DNA from 3 places in the Chryseobacillus diguaensis genome. Region 3 is predicted to be linked to each of the others. Evidence: riboswitches for the same ligand, from Rfam matches in the RefSeq annotation. Region 3 holds a riboswitch; each other region holds the start of a gene.
The links. Region 3 has a riboswitch for thiamine pyrophosphate ahead of thiC (phosphomethylpyrimidine synthase ThiC). Riboswitches for the same ligand answer to the same signal wherever they lie in the genome.
Positions count from the first base shown of each region.

Region 1 (5,869 bases), on a different contig from region 3:
ATTTAATGCAGGATCCAGATCTTTCAAATAAATATAATTCAGCTTGATTCCTTGTCTTTCTGCCTCTACTCCATCCCAGCCATAATAAATCCATTCAATATCAGCATCTCTTCCAATGGACTTAAAGAAATCAGTTGCACCAAGGGTAACATTTTTCACTTTTGAAAAATCACCATTGTTTTTCTGCATTACAGCTTTTAGAACGGCCTCTTCTGTAGGAGCTCCCCATCCCCCGTAACGTTTTCCTTCAAAATCTTTAGGTGACAGAATATGATCTTTTTTTAATGAAGCAAAAGCAGATGTATTTTCCTGAATGATAGCTCCTAATGAAACAAGCGGTATACCATTTGATCTTGCTTGTGTTATGTTTTCCTGATAACTGATCCCGAAATCTGCTTTACCGGAGGCTACTACTTGATCTGCACTGACCCCTTCCCCCGGTTCTGCAATTTCAACATCAAGCCCTTCATTTTTATAATAGCCTTTTTCTTTCGCTACATAGATACCCGTATGATTCGTATTCGGAAACCAATCGAGCATAATTTTCACTTTCTTAAGCGGCTTTTGATCTGTCTTCTCTGCCCCGCTGCATCCTGCTGATAGTAACAGAATTAGAGCACTTAACATTAAATAAAGTCCTTTTTTCATCATGTTTCTCCTCATATATTATTTTTCGAATTTCTGCTGCTCATATCGCCATGGCATACAAATGCGGGCAAGGATTTCAATCAGTGCAAATACCGCCAGACTTAACAAGACAATGATTAGGATTGTTGCAAATACTTTTTCAGTCAGAAAAGATTGGCTCGATCTTGTAAGTACTATACCAAGTCCTCTATCTGAACCAAGCCATTCTCCAATAACAGCTCCCATGACACTGTACGTGCCAGCAATTTTCAATCCGGAAAAAAAGAATGGCAATGCAGATGGGAACTTCACTTTTAAGAAGGTTTGCCGCTTTGTTGCTCCGAAGGTTTTCATAAGCTTAAGCATATCTCTGTCCACAAGGCGGTACCCATCTGCGAGATTAATAGCTATCGGAAAAAAGCAAACGAGAGCAACAACCAATACTTTGGGTAAAAGCCCAAATCCAAACCAGATAATAAAGAGCGGTGCCAAAGCAATGATAGGAATGGTCTGAGAAATGATCAGCAAAGGATAGATGGCTTTTCTGATCCAGTCTGAAAGATCAATGATTGTACCGAATAAGACCCCCGCAACAATAGAGATAACCAGCCCTAAAATGGCTTCTGATACGGTCTGAATAATATGAGAAGGCAGTGTTGAACTCATTGTGAACAGCGCCTTTATTACCTCTGTTGGCGCTGGCAAGATCCATTTATCAATCCCGCTGAATCTCACTGCAAGCTCCCAGAATAAAAGCAGAAGCAATATAGCGATACCAGGAAGTGCTGTTTCAATTAATCTTTTCAAAACATCCGCTATAGAGGCAGAAGGTTTAAGCGCGGTATTTTTTAAGCTTTTCATCAATCGTCACTCCTTCAACAGGACGATAGTGGATCTTCATGTGTGTCATGACTTCAAAAGCCCCTGCTTTAATACAAGCATCCTGTGCTCTTTTAACGATATCGAGCAATTCATCCAGCTCACCCTCCATCACTGTTTCCATTGCGCCAACCTCATATTTCACACCTGATTGCTGAACGATCTCAATAGCTTTGTCTACAATTTCGTAAGTATTGCCGCCATCTGATTTTGGCAGCACCTGAAAAGCCAAATTTACTGAAGCCATGTAACTTCCCCCTATACTCTTAAAATGTGATCAATAAACAGATAAAAGCTTAGAATGCAAAAATGAAAATGCAAACACAAAAAAGACTGCCACTAGGGCAGCCTTATGCTCGTCTAAAGTATAAAGGAAAGAATCCTTCCTCTTGGCTCCCTACGCTGGCATTATCCAGATCAGGTTTAACGGGTCGACGCTAAAAATCGTCCTCTCAGCCAAGTTTACTCAGCTCCCCGAGACATTTTCAATTTTCATATTGGCTCTTTCCATAGAATTCTTTGCCATTTAGGTCTTTGAAGCTAAGAAAGCAGCCAATAATTTATTAAATATAAGATCAATCAAAACATATCAGCAATTCAGCATTTTGTAAAGAAAGAATTAATTTCCTTTACAAATAGGGTTGTCGAAATTTGTTTTATATTGTATTATTACTTTATTCATAATTTAATGAATCGACCACAAGGGGAGCCATTCGGCTGAGATTGAACGCAGTTCTGACCCTTTGAACCTGTTAGTTAACGCTTTTGTAGGGATGTGGCACTGAACTTATTTTACCTCTCATTAAAGCAGTGCGTGGAAACGAACGACAGAGTTCCCCGCATTGCTTTTTTCATTTCCTTTTTGGTCGGTCTATAAGAGGTGTTTTAATGAATCAGCGGCTTGTTTTTTTGGTTGAAACAGCTATTTTTGCAGCAATTGCCCTGCTGCTTGATTATGTATCAAATATATTCGGGAGACTTCCTCAAGGCGGATCCCTTTCACTTGCTATGATTCCGATTTTTATTATGGCTTTTAGATGGGGACTTAAAGGGGGACTGCTTACAGGGTTCTTAACAGGGCTTCTTCAGATAGTCCTTGGCCTTGCGGTGATTGTCCACTGGGCACAATATTTGCTCGATTATCCTTTAGCATACGCACTTCTTGGCGCAAGCGGCCTTTTTTCCCGTTGGGTGCTTCGTGCTTCTGGCAGCAGACAAAAAGGAGCGGTTATTCTTTCGGTTTTAGCAGCAACTTTTATAGGAAGTTTACTTAGGCTTGCTTCCCATGTTCTTTCGGGAATTATTTTCTTCGCTTCAAGCACTCCTAAAGGAACGCCTGTATTTCTATATTCGGTCGTCTATAACAGCTCCTACATGATTCCATCATGGATTGTCAGCAGCATTGTGATCATTATGGTTTTGATCTCTGCGCCAACCTTATTAAACAGAAAAAAGTGAATCCTTATGATTCACTTTTTAATTTGGCTTTTTATTAAATCAGCTACAAGCACATAGCGTTTTGGCGCAGAGCCCACAAAACGAAATGGGTAGCATGTAGAGACTGTGAGAGTTGCTCGAGGCTTTGGAACAATAACTGTCCGGTCATCAGCATCGACAATCCTTACTTTTCGGATTTTGTAAGTGAACTTGCCTGCACTCGTTTCCACAACCAGCAGATCCTTTTTGCCTACCTCTCCCAGCCTTCTAAACACAGTATCTCTGTGTCCTGCCAGAACAGAATTATCCTTTTCACCCGGAAGTACGGAGCCCGCATAATGCCCGACTCCTCTTTCAAGCTCATCTTCATCTGTTCCATGATAGATTGGAAGGGAAGCATTAAGCTTAGGAATCTGCAAGACGCCCATGTTTTCACCCATTTTGGGCCGGACGCTGTATAGTACATTTTCTGGTTTTTTGGATGGAGCAGGCTTCGGTTTTTCTATTGCTGTGGCTGAGATTGGCTTCTCTGTTTTAAATAAAAAATACCCATAGGCAAGTTTAAATCCATTGGTTGTTGTCAAATAGATTCCGCCAACAAGCAGTACAGCGATGGCAAAAAGAAGAAGCATCGGCTTCTTCTTCATTTTTTGCTTACCCGCTCTAGCTCTCATTGGTATTTCGCTTTGACTCTTCTTGCAAGCAGGAATGCGCCGGCAAGCAGAAGAATACCTGCTCCCATCATTTCAGCATAGTTTCCTGCTGTTTTAGGAAGCTTTGCGCCTTTAACTGTTTTGGCAACTGGTTTAGATAATACTGGTTTTTTCTCTTCTTTTTTAGCAATCACTGCCGTTTTTTCAAGGCCTTTACCGGTTTCTTTAACAATCTTTGAGCCGGCCATTTCTGGTGTAATCACAAGATCCATCAGCAATTCGCCTTTATCGCTATACAATTCAACCAAAAGGTTTGCTCCATTTAGATCTTTTACATTCATTAATGATTGCAGAGAAAGTTCATTCTTTTCTCCATTTTTCGTTAAATAAAACTTTGGTTTAAGTTTAAACAGGTCAAGACCTTCGCTGTAGATCGAAAGCAGTTCTGCAATATCTTTAGCAGAAAGCTGATCAACACTCGTAAAGTTTGAAAAATGCATCATTCTTTCCCCAAGGCTTTTTAGCTTATCAGAAGCAGAAGGATCATTCTTGATCACTGAGCTCATATACTCAGACAATCTTTCGGCTTCTTTTTGAGTAATGCCGAGACTAGCAAGGGCATTCTCCATTTCTTTCTGCATTTTTGCAGAACGCTGTGTATAATAATCAAGTGTCTGATCCAAGTCTTCTATATATTTATAGTTTTTAATAGAATCTTTATGTGCAGTCATCAATTTATCGAATTCCGCTTTCGTCAACTCATAGCCAGCAAGCAAGTCATTTAGATTGCTGCTTGTGATCGGTGTTAATTCATTATCAAGATAATAAGATAGATCTGAATCTAAGTCATTGATAAAGGTATAAACATCCTGAATTTTTTCGCCCTTCTCAAGCTCTCCGTTTTCAACAAGCAAATCAATTGCTTTTTGTTCTGTTAGATCATAATCCTTTAAAAGTGCTGCAAGTGTCTCATCTGTAACTGGTTCACCCAGTTCATCTTTTAGCTCCTGAATACTGTTAAAATCATTAAGCGTCAGGTCGCTGTAACTGAGGTAATCCTCCAAGTCAGATTTGCTCATCCCTATTTCAGTAAGGTATGCTGTCAAATCTGTCTCTTTGACTGCTGCAAATGCAGGCGTAGAAGCAAAAACCATAAATAGTAATGCTAAACATGCTGTGAAAAGCTTTTTCAAATCAATTAACCCCCATTAATTTCAAATCTAGACAATTATACCGATTAAATCCTCGTAAATATAGCATTGTAATTCATCTTTTTTTTCTATATAATTATCCAATTTTTTAAAAATTACTATTTTCGCAGACTAACTGGCAGGTAAATTCAATAAAAAAGATGGAAAGCAACAAAGTTTATGAAAAGAGCCTTAAAAATTTTACTCATATTAGTAGAGTAAGCTGAATCTAATAGAATATGGCCGCACTGCTCTAAGTATAAAAAGATCTTTACTAATGGAGGAAAAATAGATGCACCTGACTGTAATCATGATGCTCGGAAGCTATATACTCTCTCTTTTTCACTTTTTGTATAGCTACAAAGAGGCGATCCGCATCAGCCAGGAAGAAGGCAAGGTTAATGGGTGGCCACTTGTATTTTGTCTGCCTCTTGCTGTCATTTTTGCATACTTTGCCGGGGTTTATTATGAAAAGCTTTTTTAATAGATTTATAAAATGAAGAATATTGCATTATAAATTCAGCAGTAATTTCTATAAAGGAAAAGAGAGGCTGCGGATTTATGAGGACATTTGTAAGGGCTGGATAAAAACTGTTTTCAATAGTACACATTCCTGTTTTCAATCTTATTTGACCCGAGCGGCACATTTAATCAAACGAGTAATAGAAAAAGCAGAAGTAACTAAAAGAAAGAGAACGGATCGATCATTAGGCGGATCCATTCTTTTACTCCTTTCTGAAGCTGATCTTTTGTTCTATTATTCCTTATGAGCATAATAGTCTGAGAGGTTTTCTAAAAAAGGATAAAGCTTTTTAAACATATAGCCTGTATTTTGTGCTTTTTCAGGAGAAATAGCAAGAGAGTCTCCCATACTGTATGGAGAGAGATTTTCAGAAGAAATTTCTGTCGTCAAATTGGCTTTCTTTCCGGTTGCTTTTTCCATGAGCTGTATTAGCTCTTTTAAAGAAATACTTTCCTCAAACGCTGCATTATAACTACCTTCCAATTTGTTAGCTCCAGCGTGATAAAGCATGCCGGCTGCATCATCTGAAGAGATAAAGCTGTATCTTAGGTCCGGGTTAT
Region 1 covers NZ_JBMKNV010000005.1:2,248-8,116, forward strand. Annotated here, with positions in the region: gene ACOT8F_RS09440 (ABC transporter substrate-binding protein) at 1-648, opposite strand, end outside; gene ACOT8F_RS09445 (ABC transporter permease) at 667-1,488, opposite strand; gene ACOT8F_RS09450 (thiamine-binding protein) at 1,460-1,753, opposite strand; TPP riboswitch at 1,885-1,993, opposite strand; TPP riboswitch at 2,199-2,297, shown strand; gene thiT (energy-coupled thiamine transporter ThiT) at 2,395-2,964, shown strand; gene ACOT8F_RS09460 (class D sortase) at 2,976-3,590, opposite strand; gene ACOT8F_RS09465 (processed acidic surface protein) at 3,614-4,789, opposite strand; gene ACOT8F_RS09470 (hypothetical protein) at 5,079-5,270, shown strand; gene ACOT8F_RS09475 (NAD-dependent epimerase/dehydratase family protein) at 5,544-5,869, opposite strand, start outside.
Region 1: it holds a riboswitch for thiamine pyrophosphate, as region 3 does, so the genes downstream of both, thiT (energy-coupled thiamine transporter ThiT) here and thiC (phosphomethylpyrimidine synthase ThiC) in region 3, are expected to answer to the same signal.

Region 2 (5,869 bases), on a different contig from region 3:
TCACCATATTCATTTTAACTAATCCTTTTCTCCTTTTAGAAAATTCCGAAATGGAAAGGAGATGAATGGGGTAGTGTGATTTTATTTATTCCACTTTTACTTTAATACAATCTATGGCATTATAACCATATCCTTTTCTATTCCAAAATGCCTCGGTGGGCTGAATATGACCTTCGGAATTTGAAGCTCGCACCATAATCGTATATTCCCCTTTCCTAAAAACCTCCCAATTAAAATGCCATTGAACCCATTCATATAGGTACTTCTAAAGAACATGAATTCCAAGTATAGCCTTCATCTAAACTTATTTCAACTTTGGTTATAGTCCCTATACCTGTCCATGCAATTCCTTTTATTAAATGAATTCCTGTATCCAACAAGTTTAATGGTTTTTGTATGGTCGAATTAACATTCATCACCGTTACTGAAAATTTCTCAGCATCTGTTTCTTTATATGGATAATAGACATAATCAATTGTTTGAAAGGGGCCATTATATTCCTGGTCAATGACTGTTATCTCCTTGATCCATTTTACAGAAGCCATAGCATACCATTTAGGAACGTTTAATCTTAAAGGATACCCATGTTGAAAAGGGATTGGTTTCTCATTATATTCATAAGCAATTATTGTATCTGGATGAAGTGCTTTTTCGAGCGGTAAACTTCTCGTATAACTCACCAATTGGTCAGAATCAGTTCTTTTCCCGTAATCATAACCCTTAAATACAACTTCTTTAGCACCTTGTTTTATACCAGTCATTTGCAGCAGGGTACTTAAAGGTACTCCCCTCCATATTCCTTGTAATTGCTCCTTTCTCCCATTGTTCGCCAAACACTTTTGGATTAAAGAATTCTCGCTTGTTCCCCGCACATTCTAATATGACTTTTAGAGTTTTATATGGCAATGAAATAACTTCTTGTAATGAGAAAATGGTTGGTACGTTTACAAATCCGCCTATTGGCAACAAATAAAATGATGACGGCAGGTTTGGATAAGAAAAGTGATTGCGTTTGTAGAACAAATGATTAGGTACAATACTTCTTTCCAAGAATTGAATTGGCGTTTCCTGATTTTCAGGTTTTAGAGACCTTGTCATTAGAAAGGGCCCTACTGAAGACTGATGAGTATTTTTCATCATGCCACCCCATAATTTTATTAGTGATTTATACATATGAAAATTTTTTTGTCTTCATCCAATCCTTTTAAGTACTTTGAAAAACTGCAATTTCTTACTGAAGGTTTGGATATTATTGGTGGCATGTTTTTGCAATTCAGAACCCTTTTTTGCCCTAGCTTCTCTGTTAAAAAAGACTATATTTTATTTGGAAAGTTTCAACCAACATAATTCGATGCAGAAAAACAAACATTAAAAAGGCTATATCGTTAACACCAGGGGGTGAAAAACATGGAAAAACAACAAATATGGCTGCCTTTGATCGCAGCTGCAGGTATCGGTGCAGCTGCTTTTTATAGCATGACTAAGGGCCAAAAAAGCATAGGACAAAGCATGCAGCAGTTTGTCCCGCTTGTTGCAGGAATGGGTTGCCAAGGCCAGCAAATGCAGCAAAACACCCAACAAAATAATCAAGCGTCTAATAACCAGCTTCAATAAATTTTTATATGAAAAATATTTAAAAAATTCAGAAGGAGCTCATATAGCCCCTTCTATTTTTTATATTCGAGCACTGCCCGTTAGAACGTTCAATTATCCAAAATATGTAATATCCAATCTTTTAAATCAACCATTCTTAAGTGTTCCGGTTCAAGCTCCGTTCCTGTTACAATCATGGGAAAGTATGTGTCTTGTTCATGCAATGAACCATGGCTTGCTCCCCCTGCATTTATTGGAGTTCCTTCCCCAATGAATTCAAATCCAGGTTTTACATTAACTACCAAGAAGTTTCCTGGGTGAGAATAGAAAGAACTGTAAAGGCGTGCAAGTGCATCTGGATAATTTCCATATATAATAGAGTGACCATTTTTCATCTTAATATCTAAAATAGAAACATCCCCCTCTATTTTCCAGCTTTGTCCGTATTGATCAATAAATTTCCCATTTGGCTGATAAGAGAGCACGCCTTTCTTGTCAACTGATAAAACCTTAACTGCCTCCCCTTCCTTCCAAGCAATATTATCAATGCGTTTCTCTTTTTGAAGTTGTTTAACAATAGACTCTACTTTGATCGATTCATCTAGAAGATAAATAAAAGACATTCGCTCATTTAATCCCAGTACGATTTGATCTTTCTTCTGAATTGGCCCGCTAATTTTATGAATTCTATATTCTTTTAACACCCTTCTTAAATCAATTAAGGCCTTTTTCTTATCGCTGCCAATTGAAGTTTGGCCGCTATCCCCCATTACAATCCAAACGTTATCCTTTAACGCTTTTTCCCAAGAACCATAAGTATTAAAGATGGTCTGCAGCCGTTTATCAGCCTCTTCAATTCCTTTCGTTTCATTCACTCCATTTTTATGAACTTTTTTATCATTATCCAGAAAATACACCAATGAAAAGGAGGGGACTCTATTTTGTTCGATTAAATATTTCAATTCTTCTGCTGCATATTTATCATTAAAACCGAACGCCTGCCAGAAGTGGGTATACTTATTATTTGGATTTAATTTAGATAAAATCCCATAGGAAAAATAGGAAGGTCCTCTAACAGAAGCATCTTTATTCAGAAAGTGAAATACCTGTAATAACTTTGGAACATAGAGCATTTGTGTTTTGTTTCCACGAAAAACCAGTGTATTGATTGAAGCAGATTGTAATCCTCTATCACTTATTTCTTCATGAATTGTCTTTACGTGATCACTCAAATGATGTTCATTTAAATGAAACAAGGTCTCTTTAAATAAGACTTGTTTAACTCCTAATTTCAAAATTTCTTTTTTGTCACTCCCATAACTGATCAAACGTTTTTCGTGTTCATCATACCAAACAAGTGCTGGCACTTTATGTTTTTCAGGATACGTTCCAGTTAAGAGTGTACTATCAATTGTAATTGACATCGTGGGGTAGCTGCTCACCATTCTTGGGTAATATCGTCCATTATCGATTAAATATTGTAAAGCAGGTGCTTTTCCTTCCTTTAGAGCAGATTGAAGCGGCTTATCCATAAGAGAGTCTAATATTATAAGAACGACCCGTTTTGAAGGCATCACATGCGGGAAATTAAGTTTCTTATTTGTTTGGACTGTTGTAGGCTGTAAATTAAAATAAACTATAAATAAAATAAGTGAAATTGCCATAATCATAATAACAAATTTTAAAATTTTACCCAAAATATGATTTTTTTTGTAGATCTCCATAAATATATCGTGTCTAATTTTTTTGACTTTATTCGCAAATACAAATAACCGGAGTTGATTGGTTTCAATTAAATCCCATTAGCAGATCCGGTAATGCCAATAATCGCTTTTCTGGCCATGGTTTCCTCCTAGGTATTTATCGACTTATTTCATACCCTTTCGGAAATAGCCCTACACTTTTTCCCCTTTACTATTTATCCAATAATGGTTACCATCAGTACATAACCGAATATTTTATTTCTGCTAGGGGTGCCTTGTCATGGGCTGAGATTGAACCATCGTTCTAAACCCTTTGAACCTGAACTGGATTATACCAGCGGAGGAAAGCGGCCGACTATCCAGCCTTTTGATTGTATTGTTTACCTATGGCTTGTTATACGAACCCGCTTACTTCTCCGGAGAAGAGCGGGTTTTTTGTGCAGGAAAACTTTCCATTGGAGGAGATCGAATGACATTTTCACGAAGGCTTTATCAAAAAGCAGAAGGCATTTGGCTAAAAACCCATCAGCATCCGTTTGTAACGGGAATCGGAAAAGGAGATCTTCCTAAGGAATCGTTCATCCGCTACATGAAGCAGGATTATGTCTTTTTAATTGATTACGCAAAGATGTTTGCGCTCGGTGCTGCAAAAGCAAAGGATATCGAAACAATGGCCGCATTTGCAAAGATTCTGAATGATACTCTGCATGAAGAAATGGATTTGCACCGCCAATATGCAGAACAGTTCGGCATTACAAAAGAACAGCTGGAGGCAGTCAAACCCGCTCCGCTCAATCTTGCTTATACGCGATACATGCTGAGCGCAGCCCAGAGCGGCTCCCTGGAGGAATTGATTTCTGCTTTATTGCCATGCATGTGGAGCTACTGGGAAATCGGAAAAATGCTTAAAGCAGAGTACCCAGGCTCAAGCGAGCATCCTTTCTACGGTAAGTGGGTCACCATGTATGCTTCAGAAGAATTTGGTTCCCTCGCTGTCTGGCTGATTGATTTGCTGGACAAGCTGACTGAAAGGAAAAGCGAGAAGGATCTAGCTATCTTAGAAGAGCAATTCCTCACCTCTTCAAAACTTGAATTCCTCTTCTGGGACATGGTTTACAAAGGAGAAGAGTGGCCGGTTTAAATACATTTTTGGAAGGAAGAGTTGAGATGAAAAAATCGTTATTAATTCTATTTGGCATATTCGTGCTTATTTTAGGAGGATGCAGTTCAGGCCCAAACGGAAGTGCTTCCGGAAAAGGCTCCGATCACCTGCAAAAGATTACCCTGATGCTAGATTGGTATCCGAATGCTGTTCACTCTTTTCTTTATACAGCTGAACAAAAAGGCTACTTCAAGGAGCAGGGGCTTGATGTCGAGTTCAAAATGCCGGCAAATACGAATGATCCCCTCAAAATGACAGCGTCCAATCAGATTGATATGGCCCTTAGCTATCAGCCTGAAATCCTTATGGCGAGAAGTGAAGGCATTCCCGTTCAATCCTTTGCTGCCATCGTCCGCCATCCGCTGAATCAATTGATGGTTCCGAAAAACGGGAACATTCACTCACCTAAGGATCTCGAAGGAAAATCAGTTGGTTATCCTTCCAGTCCATTGGATGAAGCTTTAGTTCGTACAATGGTAAAAGCCGACGGCGGCAATCCCGATAAGGTAATGATGACAGATATCGGCTTCAATCTGATCCCATCCATGGTTACGAACAAGATCGATTCCTTGATGGGCGGCTTTATCAATCATGAAAAACTGCTTTTGGATAAAGAACATCATCCCGTTCGCACACTTGATCCAACAAAATATGGCGTCCCGGATTATTATGAACTCGTTCTTGCGGCAAGCGAGAGGTCATTAAAAGAAAAGCCGCAGGTTTACAAGAAGGTCATGGCTGCCATGACAAAAGGCCAGCAGTATGTGGAGAAACATCCTGAAGAAGGCCTTTCGATATTAATGAATCACGAGGAAGAATCCTCTCCGCTTGATAAAGAAGTGGAAACGAAAAGCTTAAAGATTCTGCTCCCTCTGATGGAGGAAAAAGGAAAGCCATTCGGTTACCAGGAAGAAGAAACCTGGAACAATGTCTCTCAATGGCTGTATGATAATAAGATCACGAAAAACAAAGTAGATGCAAAGAGTGCTTTCCGAAATCTATAATCAACTTTCACATAATGGACAAAAAACAGCTTTCCGTTCTATGTTAAAATAAGGATGTCCAACTACTACTTATTGAAAACATAACGGAGATGATGATACATGACATGGCTAGTTGTGCTTGCCATCATTCTTGTCAGTGCTGTTAAAATTTTTATGACATGTCTTCCAACACCTGTTGTCGAATGGCTTGTCAGCAAATTTGAACTGCATTCAAAGCTTAGCGACTCAGACGCTGCCTTAACGATCAATGGAAAAGACTTAGCAGAGGAAGAAAAACTTCAGGTGATCCATGATTTTAATGAAGCGATTTTTATAGAGAAATATTATGTCCATCCGGGTAACCAAGAATTTTATCTTCATCCAAAAAACGGCGGAACCCCGATCGTGATTGAGACAAAGAGAGGCAA
Region 2 covers NZ_JBMKNV010000015.1:27,410-33,278, forward strand. Annotated here, with positions in the region: gene ACOT8F_RS18035 (hypothetical protein) at 86-199, opposite strand; gene ACOT8F_RS18040 (molybdopterin-binding protein) at 252-545, opposite strand; partial or broken gene ACOT8F_RS18045 (molybdopterin-dependent oxidoreductase) at 546-1,173, opposite strand; gene ACOT8F_RS18050 (hypothetical protein) at 1,408-1,614, shown strand; gene ACOT8F_RS18055 (alkaline phosphatase family protein) at 1,704-3,317, opposite strand; TPP riboswitch at 3,553-3,659, shown strand; gene tenA (thiaminase II) at 3,766-4,437, shown strand; gene ACOT8F_RS18065 (ABC transporter substrate-binding protein) at 4,464-5,462, shown strand; gene ACOT8F_RS18070 (YfmQ family protein) at 5,562-5,869, shown strand, end outside.
Region 2: it holds a riboswitch for thiamine pyrophosphate, as region 3 does, so the genes downstream of both, tenA (thiaminase II) here and thiC (phosphomethylpyrimidine synthase ThiC) in region 3, are expected to answer to the same signal.

Region 3 (5,869 bases):
AATGGCCCGTGAAGAGATGCTGTCCTCTGTCCGGGCGGGAGTTACAACGGCAGAGCTCGACCGTATCGGCAAAAGGGTGCTGGATGAGCATGGAGCTATCTCCGCGCCTGATATCACCTACGGTTTTCCGGGAACAACCTGTATCTCCGTGAATGAGGTGGCTGCGCATGGCATTCCAGGCCCTCGGGTACTGGAGGAAGGGGACGTCGTTAATATTGATGTGTCGGCGGAGCTGGGCGGATATTATGCTGACACCGGGGCAACGATAGTGGTAGGAACCCGTTCGCCGCACAAGGAAAAGCTGTGTCAGAGCTCGCTTCGCGCGCTGCATCAGGGGCTTCAGAAGGCCAGGGCGGGTGCGAAGATCAGCGGCATTGGACGGGCGATTCACAACGAAGCCCGCAAGGACGGCTTCACCGTGATCCGCAATTTGTCCGGGCACGGCATTGGCCGGGAACTGCATGAGATGCCGGACAGTATTCTGAATTACTATGATCCGCGAGACAGCAGGCTGCTCACGAACGGACTGGTGCTCGCGGTGGAAACCTTTGTATCGGACGGAGCGGAATTTGTAGAAGAGAGCGCTGACGGTTGGGGGATGCTGCTGCCGGACCATCACTACGCCGCACAGTTTGAGCACACGATTGTCATTACCAAAGATAAGCCGCTCATTTTAACAGTGGTGTAAGAAAGCCATTGACGTTCGCAACGTCTTTGGCTTATTTTAGTTTTTAAACAAAGGCGTATGAGGGATGAGGTCTTACACGAACAAGCAGGGAGATAAGATTGAAGTAAAAAGAGCATTTAGAAACTGCAATTCGAATAAAAAAAGAATTACAGAAAATGTCGCCAGCTGACTGTATAAAAATCTATGAACAAAGGTGGGCAGGAAACAAATCCAGCCCCTTTGTTCACTTTATTGGTCAACATCTTTTGTATGAAGCTGTCACTTAACTTTTTGAAAATCCTGGTTCATCTTGTACAGTTCGCAATTTATTCCATTTCTATCGTTAGTTCGGTATTCTGCTTTACCGCTATTTGTGGTAAGGTTCTTCGTCATTCATTAAAATAAGGTTTTTCATTATCACTCTTTTATCGATAAATACTCGATCCCTTTTTAACAAATTCATCTGCCTTTTGTTTCATTCCTTCTTCTATTGAGATTTCCTCGCTTGTTCCTTTTTCAGCAGCTGTTCCCCGAATATCATGTGAAATTCTCATTGAACAGAATTTAGGCCCGCACATTGAACAAAAATGAGCTGTTTTTGCACCTTCTGCAGGAAGCGTTTCATCATGAAACTCTCTTGCACGTTCTGGATCAAGTGATAAATTAAATTGATCGTTCCAGCGAAACTCGAAGCGTGCTTTAGATAAAGAATTATCTCTAACTTGAGCACCTGGGTGGCCCTTCGCTAAATCGGCTGCATGCGATGCAATTTTATAAGCAATGACCCCATCGCGGACATCATCTTTATTTGGTAAGCCTAAATGCTCCTTTGGTGTCACATAACAAAGCATAGCCGTTCCAAACCAACCGATCATTGCAGCCCCAATAGCAGAGGTGATATGGTCATACCCGGGTGCAATATCCGTTGTTAAAGGTCCTAATGTATAAAATGGCGCTTCTTTACAAATCTCCATTTGCTTATCAACATTTTCTTTAATCATATGCATCGGCACATGCCCAGGGCCTTCGATCATAACCTGCACATCATGCTTCCACGCAATGGAAGTCAATTCTCCTAACGTTTCAAGCTCAGCAAATTGGGCTTCATCATTTGCATCCGCTATTGAACCTGGCCGCAGTCCATCTCCAAGTGAAACAGAAATGTCATATTGATTCAGGATTTCACATATTTCTTCAAAGTGAGTAAATAAAAAATTTTCTTTATGGTGAGCCAAACACCATTGGGCCATAATAGAACCGCCACGGGATACTATCCCAGTCGTACGTTTGACCGTTAATGGAATATACCGTAATAAAACACCAGCATGAATTGTAAAATAATCTACTCCTTGTTCAGCCTGTTCAATTAAGGTATCACGATACACTTCCCACGTTAAATCTTCAGCAATTCCATTCACCTTTTCAAGTGCCTGATAGATAGGTACTGTGCCAACAGGTACTGGGGAGTTTCGAATGATCCATTCTCTTGTTGTGTGGATATTTTTCCCTGTTGAAAGATCCATTATTGTGTCTGTTCCCCACCGAGCAGCCCATGTCATCTTTTCAACCTCTTGCTCAATAGAAGAAGTTACAGCTGAATTACCAATATTCGCATTTATTTTAACGTGAAAATTACGTCCAATAATCATTGGTTCACTTTCCGGATGATTAATATTCGCGGGAATGATCGCTCTTCCCCTTGCTACCTCTTCACGAACAAACTCCGGATTCATCTTCTCACGAATAGCAATGAATTCCATTTCAGGTGTAATAATTCCTTTTTTAGCGTAATGCATTTGTGTGACATTACATCTTTTTTTGGCACGTAATGGTGCTTTATTTATATTTGGGAACCATTCAAGATTGGCACGTACATCTCCTTCAAGGAATCCATTATCTTCTGGTTTTATCTCTCTTCCTTGATACTCCTCAACATCATCGCGTTCTAAAATCCAATTTTTGCGCAAAGGCGGCAGTCCTTTTCGAATATCTACTTTGTAATCTTGGTCTGTGTAAGGGCCACTCGTATCATATACATGAAGGGGAGCATTTTCTTCCTCTCCAAATGAAGTTTTTGTTCTACTGAGCTCGATTTCTCTCATAGGGACCTTTATATCAGGTTTGGAACCCTCGACATAAATTTTTTTACTTCCTGTAAATTGGGATTTTAATTCAATGTTCATTTCAGTTGGCTTTTTTTGCATGTAACTTCCTCCCTAAAATTGATAGATAAACGATCCTAGGAGCTACAGCATAGTCATTACAAGTTACCATTAGCTGGGTAAACAAGTAAATGAAAGGCAACAAAAAAGGTTCTGTATACACAGAACCTGAATATCGCCAAAAAGTAGCAGCGTACAAAAGACATTTGACGCCTTCACACCTACTTCCCTACGCTGGTATAATCCAGATCAGGTTCAAAGGGTCAAAGAATTTAAGTGCATTCTTTTCTCAGCCCAAGCCATTGGACACCCCTAGTAGAGCAATTAAACAAAGATATTATGCTTTGTTGTTAAAAATAACATAGTTTTTAGTAATAAGAAAGCCTATTTAAAAATTCCTTTATTCATGAAAATTCACCAGCATAATGCGTGTAGAAAATGGGAGGTGCTTATTTCTTTTCCGCTAGACAATTTTTTTGCCTAAATCAAAAAAGAAGAATTGAAGAAATATCATTATGTTGTTTACTGGCTTTGGAAGAAAATTGAGGATGAAGAAACTAGGGAAATTAAGAAATTCGCCAAACCGTTTAATGGGAAATCAATAAACAGTGCACAGGCCTTACCAGCAAGCGCAATGACGAAATTTACAATCATAATCCAATTGAAAAAATGGAAAAAAACTAAAGTTTTTATTTATTAAAAGGCAGGCATCGAGCCTGCCAAAAAAGTTGCTAAAGCAGCCCTCAAGCATTTGCTTAAGCAAATGCTTTATAGAAAAAAGGCTCAACCGCAGATACGATTGAACCTTAATAAAAATTTTGTCGACGAATTGGTTAAGAAGACACCGTAATCTTCTGTGAACTGTTTGCAGGAATAGTAATTTGTACATCCATGCCTTGTTTGTCATCATTCATATCAATTTGTTGCAGCGACCCCGCTGTCGTTGTGTAAGTACCCTTTTTCATATAAAACGGTACGTGTAAAGTTATTGGACGGTTAAGGCGATTGGAAACAGTTGCGGTTTGGGTGGTAGCCGTTCCATCATTAGGAGAGCTGTACTCTGTCTCAAACGACATAACACCGTCGGTCGTATTTCCATTCTGATAAATAGGCTGCGAACGGTCAGGACTCTCGTATATATAGGAAGAATCAAGGCTGCCGTTGTTCATCTGGAAAGTCCGATATCCTATCCATGGTTTCCCGGTTAATTCAACTGCAGTCGTCGTAGCATATAAAATATTGTCCTGCTTGGTAATATTATCAACATGCGTATGTCCATGCAGGCCAACCTGCATATTATATTGCTTCATTAAATCGATAACCTGCTGGGCACCTTCACCATGCCACAATTGATCGTATTTCAGTCCGAGTTTCTCACCCAAAGCCAGATTTGCAGGTGTCTGAGGATCGTGCTGGAGGTCATATTCTTTCCAGTACTGCTGTACTTCGGGATCAGTGTCTGGCCACTTATCACGATCACGGAAGATCGGGTTATTGTGTGCCAGCAATCCTCGCAGCTGTCCTGCCTGTGCAGTTTGTGCATTATTCGCCAGATCTTCTTTCATCCACTGCAGCTGTTCGCTTCTCACTTGACCGCCCCACGTTGGAACAGATACTGTTCCGGTACCGCTGCGGTCAACTTTATCCCAGTCAAAGGTATTAAGCCCAACAAAATGAGCATATGGTCCATAATCAAATGAAAAATATTGCGGTCCAAAATAATTGTGCCAATATTTCAATCCATCTGTTAGGGTAGCGTCTTGTGCGTATCCATCATGGTTGCCTGGAACGATATAAACAGGTACATTCAGCTGCTTCAGCATCCGGTACACTTCTTCATATTCATATTGATACTCTTTCGGATTCATCTGTCCGAACATTAAATCTCCTGTAAGCACAACAAAATCTGGTTTTTGTAAATTAACTTCGCGAATTGTTTTTTGTAGATACAGCCATCGCTTATTCGGATCGGGATCCCAGAAACCAGCTTCCGTAGCATTTGCCGGATCATTTTCGTTACGCGGTGAACCTACATGAATATCAGTAAGGTCAAGAAAGGAAAAATTCTTTTTTAAATCTTTTACCACTTTTACTGAATGAGCCTGATTATCTGTCACTGTCGAACCGCCAGCGGTATATGCAACTTTAAGATCGTAAAGCTCCTCCGGTACATTTGTAGGGATGTTTACTGTTACATCATAAACAGTGCCGTCTTTTTCCCAATAGGAAGAACTCGGCTTAGAAGAAACAACAGGAAGAGAATATTCATTTTTAACCGGGGTTTGCTCCAGGCTGCCCAGGTTAATTTTCCATCCACTTGGAGACTTGCCATGTGTATCTACTTTAATAGTAAGTTGTGTTCCCTGCTTTTTAATGGCAGGTGTCGATAAAAGAGGATAAATAATATTATTTATTTTTTTACCTCCTGTAAATGAAGACTGGAACTGTGAATAATGAGTAGTGTTCCCGATTCCTCCATCCTGTGAACCTGCGACAGCACCATGAGTAATTTGAGGGAATACAAGATAAAAAGCCAAGGACGAAAGAACCAAGAAACGTAAATACCTAAATCGATTCTGATTGTGCATTTGCTATCACCCTTTCTTAGTTGCTACAACCAGTGTATCTTGCTTTTATGTAGCCTCTATTAAAAAAGGATTTCATATTTTAACAATTCTATTAATATTGTTATTTTTTTGTGCAAACAGACTAACCGAAAATTCATCATTTCTTTCATCAAGAAAAATGCGTAGAGTCTTTCTATTTGTAGATCAACTAATCGGTGAAGGGCTATTAATTACTTGAATGAAAAACCAATTCTTTAGTAAAAAAAAGGCGATATAAAAATTAACGGGTTCCGTTATCTATCGCAAACATTAAAAATGTAAGGAAAATGACTATCAAAATGTATATTAATTTGATAGTCATTTTTTATTGATATAGAGCCATTTCTATATAATTTGCACTGAAATTTTCATAGGAAAATGTATATCAAATTGTCAGGGTACAATGGATAGTGTACCTATACAAGTACGTATAC
Region 3 covers NZ_JBMKNV010000006.1:144,373-150,241, reverse strand. Annotated here, with positions in the region: gene map (type I methionyl aminopeptidase) at 1-688, shown strand, start outside; gene thiC (phosphomethylpyrimidine synthase ThiC) at 1,093-2,871, opposite strand; TPP riboswitch at 3,039-3,153, opposite strand; gene ACOT8F_RS11875 (metallophosphoesterase family protein) at 3,663-5,417, opposite strand.